DNA from 4 places in the Pseudorhodobacter turbinis genome. Region 3 is predicted to be linked to each of the others. Evidence: riboswitches for the same ligand, from Rfam matches in the RefSeq annotation. Region 3 holds a riboswitch; each other region holds the start of a gene.

Region 1 (7,419 bases), 270 kb from region 3:
CATCACATCCGCCTGTTGCCGCAGCCACAGATAGAAGGCGACATAGCCATGGCGCGGCGTGCGCATCAGGTCATGATACTCGACATCGCGCAGATCGGGGGAGCCGCGTTCAGGCTGTAGAGCGATCAGCGCGCCGCCCCGCCGCGTGACGGCAAAATGAAACGCACCGTCATGGCAGGCGGGATCAGTTTCGGGCGCACCCCAGACGGCGTTTAGGTCGTCCTGTAGCTCTTGGGGCAGGGATGACAGGGCCGCGCGGTATTCGGCCAGCGGCCATGCCTCAGACGGTGCAGAGAGTGCATCTGAAAGGGGGCGGGCATCGGGCGATACGCTGTGGCCCGCCGTCGCCAGATCCGCCAAGATCGCCTCGGCAGAGGCCAGCGCATCCAACCCCACGGCATGGGCCATATTCCAGTCCTTGCCCGGATAGGTGGATAGGATCAAGGCAGGCCTGCGGTCAGCGGCGGGGCGGGCGGCAAGGTTAGTCCAGCCCGCGACCTTTGCCACAATCGCGGCGATCCGATCGGCCTCGGGGCGATGCGCGTGGCGAGAGAATTGCAGATCGGGGTCGCGGGTGTCAGGGTCTTTGAAGGAGGCGACGCCTGCAAACAACCGCCCGTCCACCTCTGGCAACACAACATGCATCGCAAGATCGGCAGGCGACAGACCGCGTGCCGATTCCGCCCAAGCGCTGTGCGTAGCGGTTGAAAGCGCGACCTGAAAAACCGGTACTTCAGCTAAATCCAGCGGCGACACCCCATTCGCGCCCTTGCCGCTAAAAGAGGTGGCGTTGATGATCGCGACCGGCCCAAGAAAGGCCACTTGGCGGGACAGCCAGCGTGCAGCTTCGGGCGCTTTGAGCGAGGGCGCGAACAGTCCCAATACGGTAAAGCCCGCGTCCCGCAACGCCTGTGTCAGCGCGGTCATCGGGGCCATATCGGCGGCGGCCAGCCATGTCCGGTAGAACGTCACCAAGACCAGAGGGCGGGCGGGATCGCGCATCAGTGGGCAACAGGCGCCATGTTCCGGCAACCACGCGCCGACTTGCGGCAGCACCTTTGCGCCGACCACAGGGCCGGTATAAAGCCCCGCGGCAAGTGCCAATTGCGCCAGTGCTGCCTGTGCCGCGATTTCCCCGCCGGTATCGCAAAGCTGTGACAGGCGGCGCAGGGTAGATTTGGGCAGGGTGGACACCTCATCCAGCCGTGGATCAGGGCGCCCGTCTGCGGGTAAAACCGCCAGCGCCAACCCCTTGCGGCGGGCCAGATCGGCCACGCTTTGCAACCCGTAGGGCCAATAGGGCACCCCGCCGATTAGCCGGATCAGGATGGCTTTGGCGCCCTCAAGCGTGCGCTCCACATAGGTATCGACCGAAAGAGGGTGTTTCAGCGCGGCCAGATTGGCCAAACGCAGGCTGGGCAAACGGCCCTCGCACCCGCCACCCGCACGCCAGCCCGCCGCGAAAGCGCCAAGGTCACTGTCCGAGAACGACAGCACCACCAGATCACCCGGGCTTTGGCCCAGATCGGTGGGGGTGTCGGCCTCGTCCAACCCGTGGCTTTCGCGAAAGACAACGTGCATTTAGGTTATCCCGCCGGAGCGTTCAACGCAGCATGAAGTGCCACCGGATCGATATCATCATGCTCGGCGATCACCACCAAACGGCCGCGCCGCGGTTCCTCGGCCCCCCAAGGGCGGTCAAACTGATGGCGGACCCTTGCGCCCACGGCTTGCACCAAAAGGCGCATTGGCTTGCCGGTGACGGCGGCATAACCCTTGACGCGCAGGATGTTGTGATCGCGGGCCAAAGCCTCAATCCGGGCGGCAAGATCGGCGGGTTCTGCCACCTCGGCGATGTCGATGACAACGGATTCGAAGTCATCATGGTCATGATCATCGGCGCCGTCATGGTGGCTGGGACGGGCGTCGAGGCTATCTTCGGCGGCGGCGCCCAGGCCCAGGATCACACGGGGGTCGACAACGCCCTCGGCGACCTCAATCACCGGCAGCAGGCGGGGTGCCTCGGCGGCGATTATGGCGCGGGCGCGGGCGACACCTTCTGGGCCGGCCAGATCGGGCTTGGTCAACAAGACGATATCGGCGCAAGCGATCTGATCCTCAAACACCTCGGACAGCGGGGTTTCATGATCAAGTGAGTCGTCTGCCGCACGCTGGGCCTCAACTGCTGCTTCATTGGGCGCAAAGCGACCGGCCGCAATGGCCTCGGCATCGGCCACGGCAATCACACCGTCCACGGTGATGCGCGACCGGATATCGGGCCAGTCAAAGGCCTTGAGCAAGGGCTTGGGCAGGGCCAGTCCTGAGGTTTCAATCAGGATGTGATCGGGGCGCGGCGTCAAGGCCATCAGCGCCTCAATCGTCGGGATAAAGTCATCGGCGACGGTGCAGCAGATGCAGCCATTGGCCAGCTCAACGATGTTTTCAGCCGGGCAATCAGGGATCGCGCAGCTTTTGAGGATATCACCGTCGACCCCCACATCGCCAAATTCATTGACCACAACGGCCAGACGGCGGCCCTGCGGATTTTGCATCAGGTGACGGATCAGCGTGGTTTTGCCAGCGCCCAAAAAGCCGGTGATGACGGTAACGGGAAGTTTCGACAGGTCAGACATGATCAACCTCTGGGGTGGGGGTTTGCGGAAGTGGAGGGATGCGGGCGATGCAGTTTTTGCGGAAATGTACGGGGCGTTCGCGCCAAGGCACGAGCCCGTCAGCGGCATCACGGTATTGCGCGACCCCTTCATAGACCATCGCGGCGTCTGTGCCCTCTGACAGGTTACCGTAAACATAGGTCCAGCGGGCAGGGCCGCCGCGCAGGGCAACCGTACAGCCGCGCGAGCAGTTCGACAGGCATTCCACAGCGGTGATTTTAACGCCATCCATCGGCTCTTGGGCCATCAGGGCCGCGTGCAATGCAGCACCGGGAACCGGCTGGCCTTCGGTCACGGGTTGGCCTGCGCGGCAACTGGTGCAGACCAGTAATTCGACTGGATGGGGGTGGTCCTGTGGCATCGGCAATCCCGTTCATTAGGCAGAACGAGGCTAGGCGACAGGGTGCAAAACGATAGCGACCCGCCACCGAGGCACCCCGCCCGGTTTCGATCAATCCCGTGCTGGCAGGTCTCCCGGCTTGCGGATGTCAGGGGGTGCCGGATGGCAGCCCTTGTCGGTCACCCAACCTTCCCGACCATATCGGCCAGTGGCATTCGGGTGACCTCTCCGGTCACGGTCGCGGGGGCGGCTCTGCTGACCTGATCAAACGCTTGCGCGTTCGGCCCGATTGCAAATTCCCTTTTCACCCAGCCAAGACCGGGCACCAACACGAGGTCAGGTCTGACCGCTTGGCCCTGCCAAGTCAAGAGCCCAAGCTGCCATATTGACGCCCCGCACGCAGGCTGCCACACATCAGGGCGATGAACCCCTAAGGAGGGACGGATGGAAGACACCAACAGCCGCCACACCGAAAAGATGCGCAAGATCAAAGCCGCGCGTGACCGGATGATGCAAACCAAGACCGAGGAACGCGGGCTGATCATCGTTCACACCGGCACCGGCAAGGGCAAAAGCTCTTCGGGATTCGGGATGATCATGCGCTGTATCGCCCATCAGATGCCCTGCGCCGTGGTGCAGTTCATCAAGGGGGCGCGCGCCACAGGCGAACGCGATTTCTTGCAAAAACATTTCCCCGATGCGTGCAAATTTGTCGTTTCAGGAGAAGGGTTTACTTGGGAGACCCAAGACCGCGAACGCGACATTGCCGCCGCCCGCAACGGTTGGGAACAGGCCAAGGCGCTGATCCTCGACCCCGAGGTCCAATTCGTGCTTTTGGACGAAATAAACATCGCGCTGCGCAATGATTATCTGGAGATCGACGAGGTGGTGGATTTCCTGCAAACGCAAAAGCCGCTGATGACCCATGTTGCGCTGACGGGGCGTAATGCCAAGCCCGAATTGATCGAGGCCGCCGATCTGGTGACCGAGATGACCTTGGTCAAGCACCCCTTCCGCGACGGGATCAAGGCGCAAAAAGGGGTTGAATTCTAGGGGATGGGCCGCGCGCTGATGATCCAGGGCACCGGCTCTAATGTCGGTAAGTCGATGCTGGTGGCGGGGCTGTGCCGTGCGGCGCGGTTGCGCGGGTTGACCGTGGCACCCTTCAAGCCGCAGAACATGTCGAATAATGCCGCCGTAACGGTGGATGGCGGCGAGATCGGGCGGGCGCAGGCATTGCAGGCGCAGGCCTCGGGGCTGGCGCCGGTGTCGGATATGAACCCTGTGCTGCTCAAGCCGGAGACCGAATCCGGGGCGCAGGTGATCGTGCAGGGGCGTTGGCTGACCTCGACCCGCGCGGCGGATTATGCGGCGTTGAAACCAAAGCTGATGGGCGCGGTTCTGGACAGTTTTTCCCGTCTCAAGACGCGATATGATTTGGTGATTGTCGAAGGGGCGGGCAGCCCGGCCGAGGTCAACCTGAGGCGCGATGATATTGCCAATATGGGCTTTGCCCGTGCGGCGGATGTGCCGGTGATACTGGCGGGCGATATTGATCGCGGCGGGGTGATTGCGCAGATCATCGGCACGCAAGCGGTGATTGACCCAGAAGATGCGGCAATGGTGGCGGGGTTTCTGGTCAATAAATTCCGCGGTGATCCGCGTTTGTTTGGGGACGGCTATGCGCTGATCGGCGCGCGCACGGGCTGGCGCGGCTTTGGCGTCTGCCCGTGGTTCCCCCAAGCGTGGCGGCTACCTGCCGAGGATGCGCTGGATATCGCCGCAAGGCCCAAGGCCGAGGGGCTGCATATCGTTGCGCTGACCTTTTCGCGGATTGCAAATTTCGATGACCTCGACCCGCTGGCACAAGAGCCGGGCGTTCGGCTGACGATGCTGCGCGCAGGAGAGGCGATTCCCGGCGATGCCGATCTGGTGATCCTGCCCGGCAGCAAATCGACGCGCGGCGATCTGGCGTTTTTGCGCGCGCAAGGTTGGGATATCGACCTTGCCGCCCACCACCGGCGCGGCGGCCGGATCCTTGGCCTTTGCGGGGGGTATCAGATGCTTGGCCGCTCTATCGCGGACCCTGAGGGGGGCGAGGGGCCTGCGGGCACCACCGCCGGTCTGGGCTTGCTGGAGGTCGATACGGTGATGACGGGCGATAAACGTCTGACCCAAGTGCAAGGCCGCCACATCGCCAGCGATACACCGGTGCAGGGATATGAGATCCACATCGGGCGCAGCGAGGGCCCCGACCGCGCCCGCCCCTTTGCCCGTATCAACAACGGGGGTGAGGGCGCGATAAGTGTCGACGGGCTGGTCACGGGCAGCTATTTGCACGGGATTTTCGCGGATGATGCCTTTCGCGCGGCCTTTCTGGCCAATCTCGGCGTGTCCTCAAGCCATAGCCATAGCACGGCGGTTGAGGCCGCATTGGACAGCCTTGCCGCGCATCTGGAGGAACATCTGGATGTCTCTGGCCTGTTCGGGGTCGCGCGCTGATGGCCCCTTTGGCCGATCTTTTGCCCCGGTTGGAGCGGCTGGCAAAAGCATCGCTGCGGCTGTGGCCTGTGCCCGAAGGCGCGACCCTGCGGTTGATCAATGTGTCGGAAAACACCACATGGCTGGTCGAGGCCCCTGATTTCCGCGCGGTCCTGCGAATCCACCGCGCCGCCTATCATTCCCGCCGCGGGATAGAGCAAGAGTTGGAGTGGTCACAGGCGTTGGCAGCCCTTGGTACCGTACTGACCCCTGCGCCGATCGCAGGGCGGGACGGGGCCTTTGTACAGCAGGGCCATGCGCCCGATCTTGACGATCCGCGCTTTATGGTGATGTTCCACTTTGCCCCCGGTGCGCAACCCGATGAGGGCAATGATCTGACCACCCCCTTTGCGTCATTGGGTGCTATTGCCGCCGCGATGCATCTGCACACGCAACAGTGGCAGCCGACCACCCCGCTGGAGCGTTTGATCTGGGATGATGAGGCGGTCTTTGGCCCGAACCCCACTTGGGGGGATTGGCGCGCCGCCCCGAATGTCACCCCCGAAATTGTCACGGTTCTGGAACAGGCCGAGGCCACCGTCCGCCGCCGCCTGAGCGCCTTTGGCAAGGGGGCGGATCGCTATGGGTTGATCCATGCAGATATGCGTCTGGCCAATCTGTTGATCGACGGCGCGACCACGCGGTTGATCGATTTCGACGATTGCGGGCTGGGCTGGCACCTTTATGATTTCGCGGCCGGCATCAGCTTTATCGAGGATCACCCCCAGATCCCCGCTTTGCGCGCGGCTTGGTTGCAGGGCTACCGGCAGGTGCGCCCCTTATCGGCCTGCGATGAGGCCGAGATCGACACCTTCATCATGCTGCGCCGCATGGCGCTTTTGGCGTGGATCGGCAGTCATATTGAGGCGCCCGAGCCGCAAATGCTCGCCCCTGATTTTGCCGCCCGCACGCTTGTTCTGGCGCAGCGCTATCTGGCCAGCCACGGATAAGGTGCTATAGCCCGCCACGGGCGCGGATGGCCTCGGCGACATGATCGGCATCATCCAGCGCCATCAGGCTGACGGGCAGCATGATCCGCCAGTTTGCGCGCCGGGCGGACCGGGCGCGCCATGCGTGACCAAGCTGGGTTGTCTTCTCCATCAAAACCGGGGTGAAGCGGATGACCAAAGCCATCGCAACGGCCAGCACGCGCGGCGACAGGCCAAAGCGCGACAAAGGGGCGGCGAGGCGTTCTACAAGGGTGATCATATCCTCAAGCCGGCTGGTCATGGTGACCAGATTGGCCAGCGCCACGGCCACCAGCATCTTGCCTGCCAACGCGGCCCCTGTGACCCATTCGCCTGTCCAGCCGTGCCAGATCCCCAGTATCAGTAAAAACGGCCAAAGCGGGCGCAGCATGGCCGCTGCATGGCGGGCAAAGGCCCACCCGAAGGCAAGGTGAAGCCCCGCCACCGCAGCCATGACCGCCCCGATTAGCCAGAGGTTCTGCAACTGGAACAGCGCCACGCTTCCTACCGCCAAGGCCAGCAGCTTCGGGCCCACGGGGATGCGGTGCAGGGGGGTCTTAATCGGACAGGTCAGTGTCAGCATCAACTTCCCCCAAACGGGTCATCTCGGTCGTGAAATCGGGCAGGATCGTGGTTGGCGGGCCATCGGCACGAATGCGCCCCTGTTCCAGCCAGATCACCCGATCATAGCGCGCCAGCGCCGCCGGATCATGGGTGATCAGGATCAGCCGTTGCGGCAGGGCATCAAAGGTGCGCGTCAGCCGCGATTGCGTGGGCAGATCAAGGCCCGCAAAAGGTTCGTCCAGCAAAATCGTGGCGGGCTTCATCGCCAGCAGTGACAGCAGGCACAAAAAATGCCGCTGACCTTGTGAGAGGGCTGTGACAGGGCGATCCTCCC
Region 2 (7,419 bases), on a different replicon from region 3:
AAGGCCTTTACGTCCTCGCTAAGCCCGATACCGTCATAAAGCTCGGCGGTGTATTTTGCCTCGATCTCGTAGAGGTCGAACATCAGGGCGAAGGCGTAATCCTTCAGCTCTTCGCGGCGCGCAGGTGTTTCACGTTCCAGCGCGCGCTGGAATTTATAGCCGATGTAATAGCCATGCACCGCCTCATCGCGGATGATCAGCCGGATCAGGTCGGCGGTATTGGTCAGCTTGCCGCGACTGGACCAATACATCGGCAGGTAAAAGCCCGAATAAAACAGGAAGCTTTCCAGAAACACCGATGCGATCTTGCGCTTCATCGGGTCGGCGCCTGCTGCGTATTTCTCACAGATCATCCGCGCTTTGGCCTGCAAATGCGGGTTATCCTCGGACCAGCGGAAAGCTTCATCCACCTCTTTGGTGGTGCAAAGCGTGCTGAAGATGGACGAGTAGCTGCGCGCGTGAACCGCCTCCATAAAGGCGATATTGGTCAACACCGCCTCTTCATGCGGGGTTTGCGCATCGGGCAGCAACGCGGGCGCGCCAAGGGTGTTCTGCACCGTGTCCAGCAGCGTCAGCCCGGTAAAGACCCGAATCGTCAGCTCGCGCTCTTCGGGGCGCAGGGTGGCCCAGGATTGCACGTCATTGGACAGCGGCACCTTTTCGGGCAGCCAGAAATTGACCGTAAGCCGGTTCCAGACCTCAAGGTCCTTGTCGTCTTCCAGCCTGTTCCAGTTGATGGCGCGCGGCACGACGGTTGTGGTGTTCATATCTTTCACAGACTTTCCTTACAGCGAGCAGGAGACGCAGCCTTCAACCTCTGTCCCTTCAAGGACAGATTGACGCAAGCGAATGTAATAAATGGTTTTAATGCCCTTTTTCCAGGCATAGATCTGGGCGCGGTTGATATCGCGCGTCGTAGCCTCAGCGGGGAAGAACAGGGTCAGGGACAGGCCTTGATCCACATGTTCGGTCGCGGCAGCATAGGTGTCGATGATCGCATCCGGCCCGATTTCATAGGCGTCGCGGTAGTATTCCAGATTGTCATTGTTCATGAAGGCGGCCGGGTAATAGACGCGGCCGATCTTGCCTTCCTTGCGCACTTCGATCTTGGAGACAATCGGATGGATCGAGGAGGTGGAGTTGTTGATATAGCTGATCGAACCGGTCGGTGGCACCGCTTGCAGGTTACGATTGTAAAGCCCGTGGGCCATGACATCGGCCTTGAGCACCTCCCAATCGGCGCGAGTGGGCAGGGTGATGTTGGCAAACACACGGGTGACATCCTCGGATGTGGGGAGCCAGTCACGGGTGGTATATTTGTCAAAGAACGACCCGTCCGCATAGGTTGAATCCTCAAAGCCGACGAAAGTCTTGCCACGCTCTTGCGCCAAAAGATTGGAGGCGCGGATCGCGTGATAGGCAACGGCGGCAAAGTAAACGGAGGTGAATTCGACGCCTTCCGAGCTGCCGTAGTGAATGCGTTCGCGCGCAAGGAAGCCGTGCAGGTTCATCTGGCCAAGGCCGATGGCATGGGCCTCATCATTGCCGTGACGGACCGAGGGCACGGAATCGATCGCCGACATCTCGGACACAGCCGTCAGCGCGCGCACGGCGGCCTCAATCGTGGCGCCGAAACCGGGGCCGTCCATCGTGGCGGCAATATTCAGGCTGCCAAGGTTGCACGAAATATCGGTACCCATTTTGGAATAGCTAAGGTCGTCATTGAATTCCGACGCGCGGTTGACCTGCAAAATTTCCGAACACAGGTTCGACATGCTGATCCGGCCCGCAATCGGGTTGGCGCGGTTCACGGTGTCTTCGAACATCACATAGGGGTAGCCGGATTCGAACTGGATTTCCGCGATGGTCTGGAAAAATTCCCGCGCGTTGATCTTCTTTTTCTTGATCCGCTTGTCATCCACCATCTCGGCGTATTTCTCGGTGACCGAGATTTCCGAGAAGGGAACGCCGTAAACTTTGGCCACGTCATGCGGCGAGAAGAGGTACATATCCTCATTTTTTTTGGCCAATTCAAAGGTGATATCGGGGATCACCACGCCAAGCGACAGGGTTTTGATGCGGATCTTTTCATCGGCATTTTCGCGCTTGGTATCAAGGAACTGGAAAATATCGGGGTGGTGGGCATTGAGGTAAACCGCCCCCGCACCCTGACGCGCGCCCAATTGGTTGGCATAGCTAAAGCTGTCTTCTAGCAGTTTCATCACCGGAATGACGCCCGAGGACTGGTTCTCGATCCCTTTGATCGGTGCACCCGCCTCGCGCAGGTTGGTCAGCATCAAGGCCACACCGCCGCCACGCTTGGACAGTTGCAGCGCGGAGTTGATGCCGCGACCGATGCTTTCCATGTTGTCTTCGAGCCGCAGCAGGAAACACGAAATCAGCTCGCCGCGTGATGCCTTGCCTGCGTTCAAAAACGTCGGCGTGGCGGGCTGGAAGCGGCCTGCGATGATCTCTTCCATAAAGCGCATGGCTTGGGTTTCATCACCGCGGGCCAGCGCAAGGGCGACCATGACCACACGGTCCTCATAGCGTTCCAAATAGCGCTGCCCGTCACGGGTTTTCAGCGTGTAGCTGGTGTAATATTTGAACGCCCCAAGGAAGGTCGGAAAACGGAACTTGGCGCCAAATGCTGCCTCCCAGATCTTGCGCTGAAAGTTCTTGGAATATTGATCCAGCACTTCGCCTTCGTAATAGCCTTCCTCGACCAAATAGCCGAGTTTTTCATCAAGGCTATGAAAGAAAACGGTATTTTGATTGACGTGCTGCAAGAAATACTCTCGTGCAGCCTTGCGGTCAGCATCAAAGCGGATGTTCCCCGCATCATCATAGAGGTTTAGCATGGCATTTAATGCGTGGTAATCCAGCGCAGGCTTTACGACGTCGAGCATTCAGTCCCCCAGAATTCGGCAAGGCCCGTTCGGACACGGGTGATATCGGTTTCGGTTCCCGCCAGCTCAAACCGGTAGAGCACGGGGATATTACATTTTGCGGAGATCACGTCGGCAGCACAAGCATAGGTTGTGCCGAAGTTACGATTTCCGGCGCCAATAACGCCGCGCAAGCCCGCGCGGCGTGATGGATCATTCAAAAAGCGGATCACTTGTTTTGGAACTGCCCCACGCCCCTCGCCATCGGCGAAGGTAGGGCAGATCAACACATAGGGTGTAACAAGATCCGGCATAGGGTCGTTCGGGCGAACAGGGATTCGCGCAGCAGCTAGACCCAATTGTGCAATGAAACGCGCCGTATTTCCAGAGGCCGACGAGTAATAGACAAGCCGGGTCACATCATCAGGCCAATTGGCCAATCATATCAGGGCGAAAGCCCGCCCAATGCGCATCACCGGCGATCACAACGGGGGCTTGGCGGTAGCCCAACGAGGTAACGCGGTCCATCGCGTCTGCGTCTTCGGTCAGGTCTACCACAGTGTAGGTGATCCCTTTTGCATCCAAAGCGCGGGTGGTGGCGGTGCATTGCACGCAAGCGGGTTTGGAGTAAACGGTGATGGTCATGCCTGTGGCCCCTTTATCAGTGTTTTTAATGCGCGGGTGTGGCACATGATTAAAGCAGGTTTCGGTCCTGTTTCCAATCACGTATTCACGCCCGCTGCGCGGTTTCGTCTTTGGTGTCAGGGTCGGTTTTCCGGCTCGGTTCCCATTACGCGGCCAACACCTCAAGGCCTACACCCCAAGCTATATGTTAACGTTGCGAACCACTTACAATTGCGGTGGCAGCGCCCTTTCGGGCAAACTGACCGTACCGGCTTTCCTTTTAACCCCGAGTCGCCCCGAGGCACCATGACACCAGCAGTGGTGGAGTAGAGGGGGTAGTTTGTCAATATCTTGTGGCCGCCATTCTTGCCAATATTGGGACTGTTGCTGGAAAGCGCAGGTCAATGGCTTAGAGCCCCAGCGCCTGCTAGTTGCCCCGGTTCAGGGCAATGCCATGTGTCGCGGCCAGATCCACCTCTGCCTGTGACAAGGGTTTGTAGGATATAAATTCACTGCCCGAACAGGCCGGTAGGCCCAAGGCAGTGATAAGGGGCGCGTCATAGTGCCCCGACAAAAGCAAGACGCCTTCACGCGCCAGATGGTCCCTTGTACCCCTGCCGTTATCGGACCGGATGCGGCGCATGAAATCTTGTTGCTGGGCCACGGCCTCTACCACGTCGCGGGTGATCGGCAGGCCTTGCACCTCGCGGAACAGATTGGCCATGCGCTGGTTGCCCGATTGCCCGGCAAAAATCCGTTCGATCACATCGGCGGGCACCGTGCGCCAGAAGTTTGGTGGATAGGGGTGTTCCTTCAGCAGCCACAGGATATTGGCAAACCCAAGCGCCGACACGCTTTTCTTGCCATCCTTGTTTTTGCCAAACGTTAAGTAATCGGGCCGTGCCACGATCAGGCCAAGATAGCATAAGGCCCGCACCTCATCGGCGGCGACCAGAATGCAGGGGTTGTCCACGGCCTCGGTCGGGATCATCCAATTGCTGCCCATTGTGTTCTTGATATCGACGTCACGCCCCAGAATCACGGTGTCCAGCTTGCCCTTGGGCAGGCGCAGCATGGCGCGCAGCTCTATTTCGACCCGCGTGCCGATATAGGTCTTTTCGGTCTTTTCCAATTCGTCATAGGATCGCCGTCCGGTTTTCGGCGTCATGATCACATCATCAACGCATTGCCGCAGCATCGCCGCGAATCGCGCGGCCAAAGCTAACTCGCCGCCGGCGCGATCCGAAATCTCAGTCGCGATGGCAGTTAGCAGGACGTGATCCGGATGGCCTGCGGTAACGATCGTTTCAGGAAGGGTCTTTTTCAAGGCTGCAAAGCTCAGCCATTGACCGCGCGTAGCACCCGCTTGCGAAGCGCTTTGCTGATCTGCGTTGAGACCGCCTGCGCCACCGGCGGCGGGAAGGCATTGCCGACCTGCCGGTACGCATTGGTTTTACTGCCGGTGAAATGCCAGTCGGAAGGAAAGCCTTGGATGCGGGCGACCATTTCCACCGTCAGCCGCGGCATGCCGCTGTGGAAAGGGTCGGGGGCCTCGGGGGCGATGGTGCGCCCCTCTACGCCCAAAGTGGCCCATGCGGCCCGCGCACGGGTTGGGCCAAGATCGGGGCCGCCGTGTTTCTTAGAGCCGCCGACGATGGTGGGCGCAATCTCATCAGCTTTTGCGGCCCATTCCTCGGCGCCGCGCCAGCCGCCTGCCGCCATAAGGTCGCGCAGGGTTTCGCCAACGGTGGGCGGGTTGTGGGGATTCGGCTCTGGCCAATCAAAGAAATCGGCGCGCTCTTTGGGAATCGCGACGATCACCACGCGAGGCCGAAGCTGGGGCACCCCGTAATCGGATGCATTCAACAGACGCCAATCCGTCTTATACCCCAGTTTATCCAGCTGCGTCTTCAGGCGTTCGCGGTAGTCGTGGAAAACCGCACCCAAAAAGCCGCGCACGTTTTCGATCATCACGGCGCGGGGGCGGGCGGCATCGATAATATCAATAGCGTCGTTAAAGAGGTTACGCTCATCCAATTCGCCAAGCTGTTTGCCGGCAACAGAAAAGGGCGGGCAGGGCAGGCCGCCGGCCAAAAGATCCATCCCCCTGAAATCCGCTGCGCGCTCCTTGAAAATGCGGATGTCTTCTTCCAGCACATTCCATTCGGGGCGGTTGTGACGCAGGGTATTGCAGCAGTGCTTGTCAATCTCGACCAGCGCGGTATGGGCGAATCCGGCCTTTTCCAGCCCGAGGGCTTGGCCGCCAGCGCCAGCGCAAAGTTCTACAGATGTCAGCATGTTGCCCGCTTTCTTTTCGCACATACAACCCGTTGTGATCATATAGGTCAACAGTCGAACCGGTGCCGTGTGAACGTTCTTAATTCGTTCTTACCGATACTGTCGTATCCGGGCAAGCCCGATCATCTGTCAAAGGTGTCTGTACGCCCGAACGCAAAAAAGGCCGCCCGTAGGCGACCTCTTGCATGCCTGCATCTTGGCAGGACCGAAATTGGAGCGGGCGAGGCGATTCGAACGCCCGACCCTAACCTTGGCAAGGTTATGCTCTACCCCTGAGCTACGCCCGCACTCCCTTTCGGTAAGGCAGGGTTTACAAAGAGGGCGCGGCGGCTGCAAGAGGAAAAATGCGCCCTCGGTAACTTTTTTGCATTTTTCTGCAAAACACCTCCTCGGGGACGGGGGGTCGTAAGGCTTTGGCTTGTTTTACAGGGTGTTAGGTAGGGCGCGGGATTGCTATTTCACGCGTCGCTGCCTATGCCAAAGTGAACCAGTAAAGGATCTGTCTGATGACACTTGATGAATTGTTGGCGCGCAGCGGTGGCGTTTGCGAGTTTTGTGGCGATGATACCCGCCTTGCCGGAGTAGAGGTGGAGCCCGTCGGCCCCGTGGTGCTTTGCACTGTCTGTCGGGGGGAAAGCGCGGATACGCCCGGCCATTGGCGTTGTCTTGAAGGGGCTGCATGGTCGGCGGTGCCTGCGGTTCAATATGCGGTCTGGCGCCGTTTGCGCGCGTTGGAAGAGGATTGGGCCGCCGAGTTGCGGGACGGTATGATCTTGTTGCCCGAAGTGCAGACCATCGTTGACGCGCCCGAGGCCGTAGAGCACCGCGATAGCAACGGCACTTTGTTGGCCACGGGCGATACAGTGGTTTTGATCAAGGATCTGCCTGTCAAGGGTGGCGGGTTTACCGCCAAGCGCGGCACAGCAGTGCGGGGGATTTCCCTTGTCGCCGAAAATGCCGCCCATATCGAGGGACGGGTTGATGGTCAGCGCATCGTCATTCTGACCGAATTCGTAAAGAAAAAGTAGGCCTTCGCCCAAACGGGTAGGCGCTATGCCGTTCGGGGGTGAGGAATCATATGGATTTCTGCCCCCGTTCAACTATGTTGTGTTATGGCCCCTTCGGGCTGATTTACGGAGATATTTGATGAAGCGTTTCATTCTGACCCTCAGCGCAATATCGGCCTTTGCGGTGGCACAGGCGAATGCGCAGACCGTCATCGAGGACCTTGACGGCGATGGTGCCTTTTCCATGGCAGAGCTGTCCGCGGCCTATCCCGCGATTACCGCAGTGCAATTTTCCTCGGCTGACCGGAATACCGATGGGCTTGTCGATATGGGTGAACTTGCCAACGCCGTTTCGGCGGGCACCATTTCCGAATAAGAAAACAGGGGCACCGGATGCCCCTGCTAATCCTTGATGGGGCTGGATTACTCCAGCTCTATCAACAAGTCTTTGGCGTCGATTTGTGCACCGGGGGTGATATGGATGGCTTTGACCGTCGCGGCGCGATCGGCGTGCAGGCCGGTTTCCATTTTCATCGCCTCGATCGTCAACAACAGATCACCCGCATTCACCTTCTGACCAACGCTGACCCCAAGGCTCGCGA
Region 3 (7,419 bases):
CAGGACAGGATCAGGGCGGTTCGAAACATCGGGATACTCCTTACCGCGCCTGAGTGCCAAAAATTCCCGACTAATTCAATCAGAAAACGCCGCGCCGCCCTGCGACAAATTCCGCCTATTCGGCCTGATCGGCAGGTTTGGCGTTCAACTGACCGTATTTCTGCGCGCCAATTTCATCATAAAGCGAGATTTGGGTTTCGAGGAAATCAATGTGGCCTTCTTCATCGGCGATCAATTCTTCAAACAAGGTTTTGGAGGTGAAATCGCCCACCGCATCACAATGTTTGCGCGCCTCAATGTACAGGTTACGCGCATCATGTTCGCCGGCCAGATCGGCCTCTAACGTCTCGCGCAGGTTCTCACCGATGCGCAAAGGGTCGAGTTTTTGCAGGTTGGGGTGGCCTTCAAGGAACAAAATCCGCGCGATCAAACGATCGGCATGGTTCATTTCCTCAATGCTTTCGGCACGGGATTTAGCAGCAATATGACCGAAGCCCCAATCCTCTTGTAGGCGGTAATGCAGCCAGTATTGGCTTACGGCCGTAAGTTCAGACCGTAGCGCTGCGTTCAGATAGTCGATGACTTTGGGATCGCCCTTCATGGTATTTTCCTGTTCCAAGATTCGGGATTTCGTGGCTAGACCCTGCGGTCGTGGCTACCCCGAAACTCGCAGATTTACGCATGGTGTCAAGGAACAGCGGCATGCACCCCCCGCAATCGGCCCGATGCCCAAGGGCACGATAGATTTTGCCAGGGGTGATAACGGTATCGGGGTCCGCCGAACGCATCCAGTCCACCGCCGCCGTGATCTGGTGGTTGGTGATGCCGGTGCAATGACAGATAATCATGGCGAACCCCTTTGATTTAGATGCCGATCACTGGAAAACAGCGCTTGGGTTATCGAGGCTGTCGGACCCTTCGATCGCCGCCGAAAGCCCCATCGCGGTCACAGCACGGTTGATCGAGGCGGTTTGCGTGACCAGCGCATCAACGGCACCCATGATCAACGCCTCGCCTTCGGCATTGCCAACCGCAAGCATCTGGTCATAGGCAAGCCCGGCCTCTGCGGCGGTCTTTACCGCGCCAAGCGCCGCCACCGATGCGTCAAGCTCTGCCTTCAACTGCGCATCCACGGCCGCATCGGCCTCTGCGACCAGTTCGGAAAGGGAGGGGCCGGAAACCACGCTGCCATCAACACGGGTGTAGCTGCCAGTATAGACGTTGCGAATGCCCAAACCGTCATAATAGTGGCTGTTGTGGGTGTTATCGGAAAAACAGTCATGCTCTTCTTCGGGATCATTGAGCATGACACCAAGGCGCATCCGCTCACCGGCCAATTCGCCATAAGACAGGCTGCCCATGCCGGTCAGCATCGCCGAGAGCGCGGCGGCCGGATCGGCAAGCGTTGCCTCACGGGCCTCTCCGCCTGCTGCCCACTGCGCGGTCATATATTCCAGATCGGTGATCAACAGGTCGGTTGCCGCCTTGAGGTATTCGGCGCGGCGGTCACAATTGCCATTGGTGCAATCCGCGCCCTGCGCGAAATCGGTTACCGGACGGTTGCCCGCCCCCGGCCCCGTGCCATTCAAATCCTGCCCCCAAAGCAGAAATTCAATCGCGTGATAGCCCGAGGCGACATTCGCCTCGATGCCGTCCACCTCATGCAGGGTTCCGGAAATAAATTCAGGCGTCAGGGCGCGTGCGTCCACATCCGCCCCCGACAGCGTAAACTTCGTATTCGCGATCACATTCAGCGTGGACAGCGGGTTTTCGTCGGATTGGCCATAGCTGGTATCGACATAGTCAATCAGCCCTTCGTCCAGCGGCCAAGCGTTCACACGGCCTTCCCATTCATCCACCACCGCGTTGCCGAAACGGTAAACCTCGGTCTGTTGATAAGGCACGCGGGCCGCGATCCATGCGGCTTTTGCAGCGGCTAGCGTCTCATCCGAGGGCGCGGCAATGAGGGCATCCACTGCCGCTTGCAGGGCCTTTGCTGTGGTCAGGCTGTCGCCGTAACCTGCTGCCGCGATATCGGTATAGGTGCGGGCGACCTCCTCGGGTGTGGCAGCCAGTGCGGGGGCCGCAAACACGGTTGTGGTCAAAGCAGCAATCAGGGACAGACGCATAATATTTCCTTTTTTGGTCAGTGTCTCAAATAGGGTGGCCGCGCGTAGTCGGGCCGGGATAATTCCAGAAAGGACAGCCCGACATCCTCGGCCACCTGAACGGCCTGAAAGGCCTCGCCGGGGTGCATGAGGGTCAGAGCGAAAGCCATTGCGTCTTCGCGGTCGCCTGCCGCACTGGCGGCGATCATATGGGCAAAGGTGGATTCGTCACCGCCAAAGCAACCGCAATCGGAGCCGTGGCGCATCAGCGGGCGGCGGGGGCAGCGTAAAACCACCTCGAGCAAATCCGCAAAACGGTTCACGGTTTGCGCGGCACGCGGCGCATCAAAGCTGCGGGATACGTCTGCCGCAACGGCTTCGCGGCCCTGCGGCCCCTCGCACCACTTGCGCAGATACAAAACGGCGCGACGCTCTACCCCCGGCAATTCGGCCAAGGTGCCGACGGGGGCCGCGCCACGCTGGCGGGATGGGAATTCTGGGGTCCAGGCAATTGACATGTCACCCCCTCATTTTGTCAGGATCAATTTGCCGGCCTTGGTGATGCGCAGGGTATAGACCTGCCCGTCCAAGGTGATATGCGCCATCGTCTGCCCATTGGTCATCACGCGGGCATCATATGCGGGAATAGCCTCCACCAAAACTTGCATGTTCATTTTCCACCCTCCGAGCGCACGGTTTTGTGGTCGGCATAGCTGGCCCAAAGGGCGGTATCGCCCAAGGCCGCAAAGCTGAGCCAGTCGGAAAGGTTGGGAATACGGAACACTTCGGTATCGGGTCTCATCGGGCGATCTTGGGTTGGCGCGGGCATTTTCGCACTCCTTTGCAAAACTGTACCGGGCTTGCCCTGTTCGCACTGGGGTGGCTTGGCTTATGGCGTTACCTTACTGATTCAGTCTGAAATGTAAACCTGATTCTTTTAGTCACCCATTAATAGCTTTGTTTTACAGCCCTCCCCCACACTGAAACCCCTTCACATTCACGGCAACTTTCGCTAGCACAAAAGGGCTTTGGTTCTGGCGGTTCGCCGTATGATTAAAAGGGAACGTGGTAAGATGCCTGCATTGGGCACATAATCCACGACTGCCCCCGCAACTGTAAGCGGAGAGTGAGGCCGGGGGTACCACTGTAGCGCAAAGCTGCGGGAAGGTCCGGCCAAGCGTTGACCCGCAAGTCAGGAGACCTGCCAAGGTGTTCACCCTGTTCGACCGCGAGGGGCGCGTCGGGCTGCGGAGCTTCCGCGCGTGGTGATTTCACCGGCTGCGGGGGAATCATGCATCCCTCCAGTGTCACAACAGGACCAAACGGCAATTCTGTGGCCGTAACCGAGGGTATCATATGCTGGTTTCATCCATGCGCGCAGGCTTGCTGGCGACCGCCGCCGCAACATTTTCTATCACGCCGACTTTCGCCCAAGAGGTGTTTGATCTGGACGAGATCATCATCTCTGGTGGCCTCAGCCCGATTGGCGCGGCGCAATACGGGCACGCCGCCAGCGTGGTGACGGCACAAGACATCGAGGATCGCGGGATCACGACCGTTCGCGATGCCCTGCGGTCCCTGCCCGGCGTCTCGGTCAACGGGTCCAGCGCCAGCCTGACGGGTCTGCGGATCCGTGGCGGCGAAGCAAACCACACCTTGGTTCTTATTGACGGAATTTTGGCATCGGGCGCGGATGGCGGCTATTCTCTTAGCGGGCTGGAAACCGCCAATATCGAACGGATCGAGGTGCTGCGCGGCCCGCAATCAGCCTTCTACGGGGCAAGTGCCTCAACCGGCGTGGTGAACATCATCACCCGCAAGGCTGAAATGGGCCAAACCGCAAGCGCATCGCTTGAGGTGGGTGCAGGCACCACGGCAAGCGTCTTCCTTGGCCACCGGACCGAACGGGGCGCCATATCGCTTGCGATTTCCAGCAGTGATGACCGTGGCTATGACGTTTCCGGTGACGGCGGCGAGAAAGACAGCGTGCGGCGCGATACCGCCATCCTTTCGGGCGACATCATGGCAACCGAGGACCTGAAGCTGGGCTTCACCATCCGCCGGTCCAAAGAAGATTACGACTACGATGATACCTCTTGGACACCCACGGATGCCGCGTCCTATATCGTAGACAACCCGTCAAACTACAGCACCCGCGATGAAACCACCGCCAGCCTGTTTGCGGAATACAGCATGTTGGATGGCCGCCTTGAACAACGGTTTGCGCTGGAAACCACCCGCTTTGATCAAAGCTATAACGGTGGCGCGCCCAGCAAGAACACGGCCAATGCAGCGAAATACCGGCTTAGCTATGGCATTGACGGCACAGTCAAGGATGCCAACCAGCTGCTGAACCTGCTGTTGGAAAAAGAAGAGAAATCCAGCAGCTCCAACCCCGATTACAATCCGAAAGCAACATCGGTCGCGCTGGAATATCGCGGCAGCTTTGACAACGGGCTAAATGTCCAGCTTGGCGCGCGCCATGACCAGAACAGCCAGTACAAGGATACGACGACATGGAATGTCGGCCTGTCCTATCTGTTGCCGCAAAGCGGGGTGCGGTTGCATGCCTCGGCAGGGACGGGCGTGGTGGACCCCTCATATTTCCAGCTATTCGCCAGCAGCTTTGGCTATAGCGGCAACCCCGACCTGACGCCGGAGCGTAACCGCAGCTTTGATCTGGGCGCGACCTTCCCGATCTTTGCCGATCGTGGCAGCATTGATGTGACCTATTTCAACGAGACCCTGACCGATAAGATCACCGATATTTCGACCGGGCCGGGGACCTTCGGCTTTATCAACCAAGGCGGCAAGGCCAAGCGGCAAGGGATTGAGGTAACCGGCAATATGCAGGCGACCGACGTGCTGGCCCTGCGGCTCGGCTATACCTATATCGACGCGAAAAACCCCGATGGCGCCACCGAAACCCGCCGCCCGCGCAATGAGCTGACCTTGGGGGCGACCTATGAAACCTTTGGCGGGCGCGGTGCAGTTTCGGCGGATCTGCGGCATGTCTCGGGCAATTACGACCTGCAAGGCTGGGGCGCGCGCAGTGTTGAAAAACTGCCCGATTTTACCACGCTGGATGTGGCAGCGCATTATGACCTTAGCGACCGTGTTACCCTGACGGGCCGGGTGAGCAACCTCTTTGACAAGGATACCTCCGATTCTTGGGGCTATGCCAACCGGGGCCGTGCGGTCTATGTCGGGCTGAATGCGAAATTCTAACCTGATCAGAATGGTTGCTTTGGCGGCGGGGCTTTCTGGCTCTGCCGTCAAGGCGGATTCGCCGCAGCGGGTGGTATCGCTGAACCTGTGCACCGACCAGCTGGCAATGATGTTGGCAAGCAACGGGCAGCTTTTGTCGGTCTCTCCGCTGGCCAGTGACCCGCGCAGCTCTGCCATGGTAGAGGCGGCCAAGGCCTTCCCCATCAACCATGCGCAGGCCGAAGAGATTTACCTGATGCGCCCCGACCTTGTGCTTGCCGGCCGCTATACCGCGCGGGCCACGGTAGAGATGCTGACCCGCCTTGGCGTGCCCGTGGCCATCTTTGATCCCGCCAATTCCCTTGAGGATGTCGCCAGCCGGTTGACCCAAATGGGCGAAGCTTTGGGCCGCGAGGACCGCGCCGCAGATGCCATCACAGACTACCGCGCCAGATTGGCAAAGTTTCAGGCCAAAGTCGGGCGAAATCCACGGGCAGCCCTTTATGCGGCCAATGGCTATACCTCGGGGGATCGCACCTTGGCGGGGCAAATTTTGCTGACGGCCGGTTTTGCCAATGTGGCCGCTGAGGCAGGCTACGCGATGGCCGGAACCATGCCGCTAGAGGTGCTTGCCCTGGCGCAGCCTGACGCCGTTATCACCTCGCGCCCCTATCCCGGTGGCTCCCGCGCCGAAGAGATCATGGACCACCCCCTTGTGCAGGCCATGCGCACGAACACAGCCAGCTTTACCGATCATGATTGGGTATGCGGCACCCCTTTTGTGCTGCGCGCGATTGGCAATGTGGCAAAGCTGCGCCAAGAATTGGAAGCGGAATGAAACGGCTTTTTACGATCCTTGCGGCATTGGTTACACTTTTGTTTCTGGCCTCTTTGGTCATCGGCCCCGCCAAAACCGGTGTGGGCGAAAACCTTGTCGCGCTGCTATTTGGCGGCGATGGCCCCCTGCCCCTGATCATGCGAGAAATCCGGCTGCCGCGGGCGATTTTGGCGGTGGTGATTGGCGGCGGCTTGGGGCTGGCGGGGGCGGCAATGCAGGGGTATTTGCGCAACCCGCTGGCCGATCCGGGGCTGATCGGTGTGTCCAGCTCTGCCGCACTAGGGGCAGTTCTGGCGATCCAGACCGGCTTTGCCGCAACGGCCAGCTTTGCCCTGCCAGCGGCGGCGCTGACGGGGGCATTGGCGGGCGTATTGCTGGTGATGGTGCTGGCGGGTCCGCGCGGCTCGTCGCTGACGCTTATCCTTGCGGGCATCGCGATTTCGGCATTGGCGGCGGCGCTGACCTCGCTGGTGCTGAACCTCTCGCCCAATCCTTTTGCCTCGAATGAGATCATCTTTTGGATGATGGGGTCACTGGCAGATCGTTCCATGACGCATGTCTGGATTGCCCTGCCGTTCATCGTTGCGGGCGGGTTGATGCTGGGCAGCCTTGGCCGCGGGCTGGATGCGTTGACATTGGGCGAGGATGCAGCCGAGGCGATGGGCATCAGCCTGCACCGTCTGCGCCTGACGCTGATTTTGGGCACCGCGGCGGTGGTTGGCGCCTCAACAGCGGTGGCGGGGGCGATTGGATTTATCGGCTTGGTCATCCCGCATATCTTGCGCGGTTTTGTGGGCGGGCGGCCCGGCCCGCTGCTTTGGGCCTCGACGATGGGGGGGGCGGTGATGCTGCTTGCTGCGGATATTGCGGTGCGTATGGTGCTGCCCGGCCGCGACCTGAAGCTGGGGGTATTGACGGCGCTGGTCGGTGCGCCCCTGTTCCTCCACCTGATTTACCGCACGCGGAGGGCGGGACAATGACGCTGCTGCAAGTGAACGGGCTGGGCGTTAGCTTGCGCAAACGCCAAGTGCTGTCCGATGTATCTCTGAACATCACCAAGGGAGAGGTGATCGGCCTGATCGGTGCGAATGGCGCGGGCAAAACCACCTTGATGCGGGCAATTCTGGGGCTGGTGCCGCATGACGGGCACAGCTCTCTTGCGGCGCTTCGGCCCTTTGCGCGCGGGCGCGCCGCCGCATGGATGCCCCAAACCCGCGAGATCGCTTGGGCGGTGACGGTGGAAACGCTGGTGACACTGGGCCGCAC
Region 4 (7,419 bases), 260 kb from region 3:
CGGCAAGGCCAAGGGTGCGGGGGCTGCCACCCGCCCCGCAAGGCTGACGGTGGCGGGCAGGCCCAGCGCGGCAATACGGCGACACAGGGCGGCGGCCTCAGTCGTGCCGCCGAGGATCAGAAGGTTGAGCGGCATGGTTGAAACCCCTTGGCTGACAATCATCGGACTTGGCGAAGATGGACCGGAGGGGCTGTCCCCCGCAAGCCGTGATGCGCTGACGCAGGCCAAAGTTGTGATGGGCCCACCCCGCCATCTGGCATTATTGGGCGAAACCTTGGCCAAACAGGTGGAATGGCCGGTGCCTTTTGCGGATGGGCTGCCGTTGCTGCTGGCTTTGCGCGGGCAGCGGGTGGTTGTGCTGGCCTCGGGTGATCCGTTTTGTTTTGGTGCGGGCAGCGTCATCGCCGCCCATCTTGACCGCCGCGAATGGCGCGCATTTCCTACCCCCTCGACCTTTTCCCTTGCCGCTGCACAACTTGGCTGGCGGTTGGAGGAAACGCTATGCTTGGGCTTGCACGCCGCCCCGCTGGCGCGCCTGCGCCCGCATCTGGCAAGCGGCGCGCGTGCGATTGTGCTGTTAAGGGATGGCCACGCGCCGCACGCGCTAGCCGCATGGCTTTGCGCCCAAGGGTTTGGCGAAACCCGCATGACGGTGATGGAATCCCTTGGCGGTCCAAGGCAACGGATCACGAATGCGCCCGCGCAGGCCCTACCGAACCGTGATTTCGCACACCCGCTTTGTGTCGCGCTAGAGGTTGCAGGCAACGGCCCCGCCCTGCCTCGCAGCAGCGGCATCGACGACAGCTTTTTTGAGACCGACGGCCAGATCACCAAACGCCCGATCCGCGCGCTGACCCTCTCTGTGCTGGAACCGCGTGCGGGGCTGCGGCTGTGGGATATCGGCGGCGGGTCCGGCTCTATCGCGGTTGAATGGCTTTTGACACATCCAACGACCCAAGCCGTGGCGATAGAGCCGCGTGCCGACCGTGCCGCCACCATCCGCCGCAATGCCGACCGGCTGGGCGTCGACCGTTTGCAGATCGTCGAAGGTCACGCCCCCAAGGCATTGGCCGATCTGCCCCGCCCTGATGCGGTCTTTATCGGTGGCGGGTTGTCGGATGGGATGTTGGACCATCTGACAACAACATTACCCCAAGGCACACGGCTGGTCGCCAATGCCGTCACGCTGGAATCCGAGGCATTACTGGCCTCTGCGCAGGCCCGCCTGGGCGGAACATTGCTGCGGATCGAACTGGCGCGCGCCGCGCCCTTGGGCAGCAAACGCGGCTGGAAGGCCAGCTATCCGGTCGTGCAATGGGCGGTGGTGCTATGATCATCGCGGGATTTGGGTTCAGGGCAGGTGCCAGCGCCGCAAGCCTACGCAACGCGCTGGTGCAGGCCGCAGACGGGCATAGGCCGGACTGTCTGGCCACCGCCGCGGCCAAGGCCCAATCCGCCGCGTTTCAACAGCTTGTCACCGAAACCGGCCTGCCCTTTCGCGCCGTTCCCGCCCATGATCTGGCCGCCATAAACACCCCGACCCAAAGTGCAGCCGCACAAACAAGCCATGGCACCGGCAGCGTCGCCGAGGCCGCAGCCCTTGCTGCCGCCGGCCCCCAAGCGCGACTGCTTGCACCGCGCATCATCTCAACCGACCGGCAGGCCACCTGTGCCCTTGCCATGACAGAGGACCCATGACCGTACATTTCATCGGCGCCGGCCCCGGCGCACCCGACCTGCTTACCTTACGTGGTCGCGATCTGATCGCCGCCTGTCCGGTCTGTCTTTATGCCGGATCTCTGGTCCCCGAGGCCGTTCTGGACCATTGCCCAAAAGGCGCGCGGATCGTGAACACCGCCTCCCTTGATCTGGATGCCATCATCGCAGAAATTCGCGCGGCCGATCAGGCCGGGCTTGACGTGGCGCGGCTGCATTCGGGGGATCTGTCGGTCTGGTCCGCGATGGGCGAGCAAATCCGGCGACTGCGTGCCGAGGGTATTGCCTTTACCGTCACCCCCGGCGTGCCAGCCTTTGCTGCTGCTGCTGCCGCGCTTGGGGCGGAATTGACGCTGCCGGGTGTGGCGCAATCGCTGGTCCTGACGCGCACACCGGGGCGGGCCTCCTCTATGCCGCCCAAGGAAACGCTGGTGAATTTCGCCGCCACGGGGGCCACGCTGGCGATCCACCTGTCGATCCAGAACGCAGCGCAAGTGGTGGCCGATCTTGCGCCTGACTACGGCGGGGATTGCCCCGTCGCAATCGTTTGGCGTGCAAGCTGGCCAGATCAGCGCATCATCCGCACCACCATAGCAGGGCTTGCCTCCGCAATCCCCGAAGGTGTCACCCGCACCGCGTTGATCCTTGTGGGGCCTGCCTTGGCACAAGAAGGGTTTGGCGAAAGCTGCCTTTATGCGGCGGATTATGACCGGCGTTACCGCCCGCAATCGGCAAACAGCCCTTGGGCAGAATGGACAGATGGAGATGACTGACCCCTATGACCGCAAACTTCCCGGCCTGATGATCTCGGCACCGGCTTCAGGCACAGGCAAGACCACCGTGATGCTGGGCCTGCTGCGCGCATTGGCCGAGGACGGGCTGGTGGTGCAGCCGTTCAAAAGCGGGCCGGATTATATCGACCCCGCCTTTCACCGCGCCGCCAGCGGACGGGCCTCGTTCAATTTTGATACTTGGGCGATGGACCCTGCACTGCTGGACGCGGTTTCGGCACAAGGGACGGGCGCGGATATCGCCGTGGCCGAAGGGTCGATGGGCTTGTTCGACGGGGTCGCCACACGCGGACAGACGGGCTTTGGTTCCAGCGCAGAGACGGCGCTGCGGATGGGCTGGCCTGTGATCTTGGTGATCGATGTCAGCGGACAGGCGCAATCGGCGGCGGCAACGGCGCTTGGCTTTGCGCGCTATAACCCCGACCTGCCCTTTGCGGGCGTAATCTTGAACCGTGTCGCCAGCCCCCGCCATGAGCGGCTGGCCCGCCTTGGCATGGAGGCTGCAGGCATTGAGGTGCTGGGCGCCCTGCCCCGGCGCGGTGATCTTTCCCTACCCGAGCGCCATCTGGGCCTGATCCAAGCGGTGGAGCACCCCGATCTGGAAACGGCGATTGCAGGCTATGCCACGTTCTTGCGCGCGCATGTCGATCTGGAACGGATCAAAACCTTGGCGCAGGGGCATGCGTTGGGGCAAGGCGCGCTGCCCAAACCACCGGCACAACGGATCGCCTTGGCACAGGATGCGGCGTTCTCCTTTACCTACCCGCATTTGCTGGAAGGGTGGCGCGCAGCAGGGGCCGAGATTTTGCCGTTTTCTCCCCTTGCCGATGAGGCACCGGATGCGGCGGCCGATCTGGTCTGGCTGCCCGGCGGTTATCCCGAATTGCATGCAGGGCGGTTGGCCGCAGCGGCGCAGTTTCGGGCCGGATTGCAGCACCATGCGCAAAGCCGCCCCGTGCATGGCGAGTGCGGTGGCTATATGGCATTGGGACAGGCGCTGATCGACAAGGACGGGGTGCGCCACCAGATGGCCGGTCTTTTGGGCCTTGTGACCAGCTATGAAACCCGCCGCTTTCACTTGGGCTACCGTCGCGCGGTCTTGCGCGCGGGCCTGCCCGGCTTTGCCGCCGGTCACGCCCTGCGCGGGCATGAGTTCCACTATTCCACCATTCTGGAACAACCCGACGCGCCGCTTGCCGATGTCTTTGATGCCGATGGCGGGCCGGTTACGGAAACCGGATCAATTCGTGGCCATGCCAGCGGCACCTTCTTTCACCTTATTACAGCAGAGACATCATGACCGGATTTGTCAGCATCATCGGCTCCGGCCCCGGCGACCCCGAGTTGCTTACCCTAAAAGCCGCCGACAGGTTGAAACGCGCCGATGTGGTGCTCTTTGATGATCTGGCCTCGGGTCCGATCCTTGCACTTGTGCGGCAGGGCGCGGATATGGTGGCGGTGGGCAAACGCGCGGGACGCCCCTCGCCCAAGCAAGATCACGTCAGCCGCTTGCTGGTGGATTATGCGAAAACCGGTCAGCGTGTGGTGCGGCTCAAATCCGGCGATAGCGGTTTGTTCGGCCGTCTGGAGGAAGAGCTTGTCGCCCTGAAAGCCGCAGGCATCGAATATGAGATCATCCCCGGCGTCCCCTCGGCCATCGCGGCGGCGGCGGCGGCGGGGCTGCCGCTGACGCGTCGCCTGACCGCGCGGCGGGTGCAATTTGTAACCGGCGCCGATACCAGCGGCGGCTTGCCCCCCGATCTGAATATGGCGGCCCTGGCCGATCCGGGGGCCACGACGGTGGTCTTTATGGGCAAGCGCAGCTTTCCCGCTTTGGCGGCGGCCTTGACCGCCCATGGCTTGCCCGCCGATACGCCCGCGCTTTTGGCCGAAGGGGTCAGCACCCCCGACCAGAAGCTTCAGCTTTCGACGGTTGAAGAGCTGGCACGGCAACTTGGTGAAAACACCGGCACCGCCCCCGCGCTCATTCTTTTTGGACCGCTTGCCACCGATTGCGCAAAGCTGGATTGAAACGCCGGTCACTTGGCGTCATAGTAAACCTCGAACGGTTCCCGAGAGGGATCAAAAGGGAACGGGGTGAAAAGCCCCGACTGCCCCCGCAACTGTAGGCGGATAGCGAGACTGGCAAAACCACTGGCCCCTTTGGGCCGGGAAGGGCCAGAACCGCGATGACCCGCAAGTCAGGAGACCTGCCGTTCTGAAACGCAACGCCGGAGCATCCGGCACCCATGGCCGCCGGGTGGGCGGTCCGGAGAGACTGATATGCATATCGAACCCGGCGTCGTAGATGGCGCCAAGATGGTCTTTGCCTATGCCACCGCAACCGCGGCTGCGGGCTATACCGCCAAGCTGATCGTCGATGATCTAAAAACCCATAACATTGTATCACTGGCCCTGCGGTCGGTGATCGCAATGGTCGGAACCTTTATCTTCTTTGAGGTGCTGCCCCATTTTGCCGTTGGCGTGTCAGAGGTCCACTTGATCCTAGGGACGACGCTGTTCTTGCTGCTGGGGGCGCCTGCCTCGGCCATCGGGCTGGCGGCCGGGCTTTTGGTGCAATCGCTCTTTTTTGCGCCGACCGATCTGCCGATGTATTTCGTCAATGTCACAACGCTGCTGTTCCCGCTGTTTGCGATTGATCTTCTGGCGCGGCGCGTTGTTCCGGCGCATGTGGCTTATGTCGACCTTAGCTATAGCCATGTTTTGAAAATGTCGGCGGCCTATCAGGGCGGTGTGGTGCTTTGGGTGGGTTTTTGGGCGATCTACGGTCAGGGCGTGGGGGCCGATAATCTGGCGGCCATCGGGTCCTTTGGTGCAGCCTATATGCTGGTGGTCCTGATAGAGCCGCTGGCCGATCTGGCGGTTCTGGCGGGGGCGAAATCCTTGCACGGACTGAAAGGATCACCGCTGTTGACCAACCGCCTGTATCATCAGCACAGCTAATGGATCAAGCGTTCGGGCCACAGCAAAGGCCCGGACGCGTTCAACAATGCAGACATTATTTCTTATTGGTATCGGCACCGGCAACCCTGACCATCTGACGGTCGAGGCCCGAAAAACCTTGGCCGAGGCCGATCTTATCCTGATCCCGCGCAAGGGGGCGGATCGCGCCGATCTTGCCGACCTGCGACGTCAGATTGTGGCCTCGGTCTTGGGGGCGGATGCGCCTGTGGTCGAATTTGACCTGCCCCGCCGCGACCCCGCCTTGCCCTATTTAAAGGCGGTCGAGGACTGGCACGACCGGATTGCCGCCGTTTGGGCCGCCTCCATCCCGCCTTCGGCCAAGCGGGTCGCCCTGCTGGTCTGGGGGGACCCTTCGCTTTATGACAGCACGCTGCGGATTGCCGCGCGGCTGTCGCCTGCGCCGAAAGTTCGGGTTGTTCCAGGGATCACCGCGCTGCAAGTGCTGACGGCGGCGCATGGCATTCCCCTCAACACATTGGGCGGGGATTTCACCGTGACCACCGGCCGCCGCCTGCGCGATCATGGCTGGCCCCAAGGCGCTACCACGCTGGTGGTCATGCTGGATCAGGGTGCTGCGTTCGAGGTGCTGGAGGGCAGTGCCTATCATATCTGGTGGGGGGCCTATCTGGGCATGGCGAACCAGCTGCTCCATGCCGGTAGGCTGGATGAGGTTGGCGCCGAGATACGCTCCATGCGGCAGGCCGCACGGGCGGCGCATGGCTGGATCATGGATATCTATTTGCTACGCAGGGTTGATGCCTGAGCCAATCGGGGTGTAGCGGTGTTTGTCATCCAACCAGATGCCGTTCCACCGCTGGCCGGAGGTAAAGCCGCCAAGCCCGAAATCTGTCGTCAACAGCTTGGCAGGGCCAGAGGTCACCATCGCATACGCCCGTGCCGGATCAATTCCGACCTCGTCGATCATCACCGACAGCGCGCGTGAGAAATCAAGATCCGCGCCCGCCAAAGTACCATCCTCAAGCCGCAAATCGCCGTTCTCTCGCAACACCCGCCGCCCGTTAAGGGTGAACTCCGTGATATCCGATCCGGCGGTGGCCATCGCGTCCGTCACCAGAAAAATCGCCGCAGGCCCCTGTTTGGCAGCCAGCGCCAAACGCATCGCGGCGGGATGCACATGAATACCATCAGCAATCATCCCCGCTGAAACCGCCCCGGCTTGCAGGGCCGCCCCGACCAACCCCGGCTCTCGGTTGCCAAGCTGGCTCATGGCATTGAAAAGATGGGTGACACAGCGCGCGCCCGCCGCAAAGGCAGCCTCAGCCTCGTCAAAGCTGCAATCGGTATGACCGATTGAGACGATAACGCCCGCCCCGCTCAGCCGTGCGATCTGTGCGGTGCTGACGGATTCGGGCGCGACCGTGATCATCACATTGGGCAAGCGTTGCGCCGCATCGCACAGGAAATCCTCGTCTGCCTGCTCCATCTTTCGGATCAGCGCAGGGTCATGCGCCCCTTTGCGCGCCAGCGACAGATGCGGTCCCTCAAGGTGGATGCCGATGATCCCCGAAACTCCTTTCCGGATCGCCGCTTCAACCGCGTCGACGGCGGCGCGGGTGCGCTCGACCGTATCGGTGATCAGGGTCGGCAGCAGCGCCCGCGTGCCTGTTGTGGCATGTGCCTGTGCGATTACAGCCAGACCTTCGGCCGAAGTTTGGCTGTTGAACATCACCCCGCCGCCGCCATTGACCTGAAGATCAACAAAGCCCGGCATCAATGTGCCACCCGCAAGCGTGATGCGTTGAAACCCCGCCGGAATATCCCCCTCAGGCAGGATAGCGCGGAAAACCTCGCCCTCCAGTAAGATCGCCATGCCCGGTTGCAGACCGCTGCCGTCAAAAATATCCGCCCCGATATAGGCGCGCTGTGTCATAGTGTTTCCGTTACTTTTTGAAGGTGGCGCGGGGCG

What was found. A riboswitch is a leader RNA that binds a small molecule or an ion and turns the genes downstream of it on or off. The one in region 3 is predicted to bind cobalamin.
Positions count from the first base shown of each region.
Region 1: linked by a shared signal. The riboswitch ahead of EOK75_RS19690 (DUF1636 family protein) and the one ahead of EOK75_RS18300 (TonB-dependent receptor plug domain-containing protein) in region 3 are both predicted to bind cobalamin.
Region 2: linked by a shared signal. The riboswitch ahead of nrdH (glutaredoxin-like protein NrdH) and the one ahead of EOK75_RS18300 (TonB-dependent receptor plug domain-containing protein) in region 3 are both predicted to bind cobalamin.
Region 4: linked by a shared signal. The riboswitch ahead of EOK75_RS19625 (energy-coupling factor ABC transporter permease) and the one ahead of EOK75_RS18300 (TonB-dependent receptor plug domain-containing protein) in region 3 are both predicted to bind cobalamin.

Region 1 covers NZ_CP039965.1:1,487,168-1,494,586, forward strand. Annotated here, with positions in the region: gene cobN (cobaltochelatase subunit CobN) at 1-1,581, opposite strand, end outside; gene cobW (cobalamin biosynthesis protein CobW) at 1,587-2,633, opposite strand; gene EOK75_RS19690 (DUF1636 family protein) at 2,626-3,033, opposite strand; cobalamin riboswitch at 3,120-3,357, opposite strand; gene cobO (cob(I)yrinic acid a,c-diamide adenosyltransferase) at 3,457-4,065, shown strand; gene EOK75_RS19700 (cobyric acid synthase) at 4,069-5,514, shown strand; gene EOK75_RS19705 (phosphotransferase enzyme family protein) at 5,514-6,503, shown strand; gene EOK75_RS19710 (CbiQ family ECF transporter T component) at 6,508-7,104, opposite strand; gene EOK75_RS19715 (energy-coupling factor ABC transporter ATP-binding protein) at 7,079-7,419, opposite strand, start outside.
Region 2 covers NZ_CP039964.1:979,620-987,038, reverse strand. Annotated here, with positions in the region: gene nrdF (class 1b ribonucleoside-diphosphate reductase subunit beta) at 1-767, opposite strand, end outside; gene nrdE (class 1b ribonucleoside-diphosphate reductase subunit alpha) at 786-2,909, opposite strand; gene nrdI (class Ib ribonucleoside-diphosphate reductase assembly flavoprotein NrdI) at 2,894-3,307, opposite strand; gene nrdH (glutaredoxin-like protein NrdH) at 3,312-3,533, opposite strand; cobalamin riboswitch at 3,637-3,836, opposite strand; gene EOK75_RS04615 (NaeI family type II restriction endonuclease) at 3,940-4,839, opposite strand; gene EOK75_RS04610 (DNA cytosine methyltransferase) at 4,851-5,810, opposite strand; tRNA gene EOK75_RS04605 (tRNA-Gly) at 6,023-6,097, opposite strand; gene EOK75_RS04600 (alkylphosphonate utilization protein) at 6,317-6,838, shown strand; gene EOK75_RS04595 (EF-hand domain-containing protein) at 6,957-7,193, shown strand; gene EOK75_RS04590 (pyruvate carboxylase) at 7,241-7,419, opposite strand, start outside.
Region 3 covers NZ_CP039965.1:1,215,970-1,223,388, reverse strand. Annotated here, with positions in the region: gene EOK75_RS18330 (di-heme oxidoreductase family protein) at 1-29, opposite strand, end outside; gene bfr (bacterioferritin) at 116-601, opposite strand; gene EOK75_RS18320 ((2Fe-2S)-binding protein) at 549-788, opposite strand; gene EOK75_RS18315 (imelysin family protein) at 876-2,129, opposite strand; gene EOK75_RS18310 (hypothetical protein) at 2,147-2,626, opposite strand; gene hemP (hemin uptake protein HemP) at 2,636-2,782, opposite strand; gene EOK75_RS20945 (hypothetical protein) at 2,779-2,937, opposite strand; cobalamin riboswitch at 3,121-3,331, shown strand; gene EOK75_RS18300 (TonB-dependent receptor plug domain-containing protein) at 3,465-5,336, shown strand; gene EOK75_RS18295 (ABC transporter substrate-binding protein) at 5,323-6,153, shown strand; gene EOK75_RS18290 (FecCD family ABC transporter permease) at 6,150-7,133, shown strand; gene EOK75_RS18285 (ABC transporter ATP-binding protein) at 7,130-7,419, shown strand, end outside.
Region 4 covers NZ_CP039965.1:1,474,218-1,481,636, reverse strand. Annotated here, with positions in the region: gene EOK75_RS19655 (cobalt-precorrin-6A reductase) at 1-135, opposite strand, end outside; gene cbiE (precorrin-6y C5,15-methyltransferase (decarboxylating) subunit CbiE) at 134-1,333, shown strand; gene EOK75_RS19645 (cobalamin biosynthesis protein) at 1,330-1,698, shown strand; gene cobM (precorrin-4 C(11)-methyltransferase) at 1,695-2,489, shown strand; gene EOK75_RS19635 (cobyrinic acid a,c-diamide synthase CobB) at 2,482-3,807, shown strand; gene cobA (uroporphyrinogen-III C-methyltransferase) at 3,804-4,538, shown strand; cobalamin riboswitch at 4,557-4,739, shown strand; gene EOK75_RS19625 (energy-coupling factor ABC transporter permease) at 4,791-5,471, shown strand; gene cobF (precorrin-6A synthase (deacetylating)) at 5,518-6,255, shown strand; gene nagA (N-acetylglucosamine-6-phosphate deacetylase) at 6,235-7,383, opposite strand; gene EOK75_RS19610 (SIS domain-containing protein) at 7,380-7,419, opposite strand, start outside.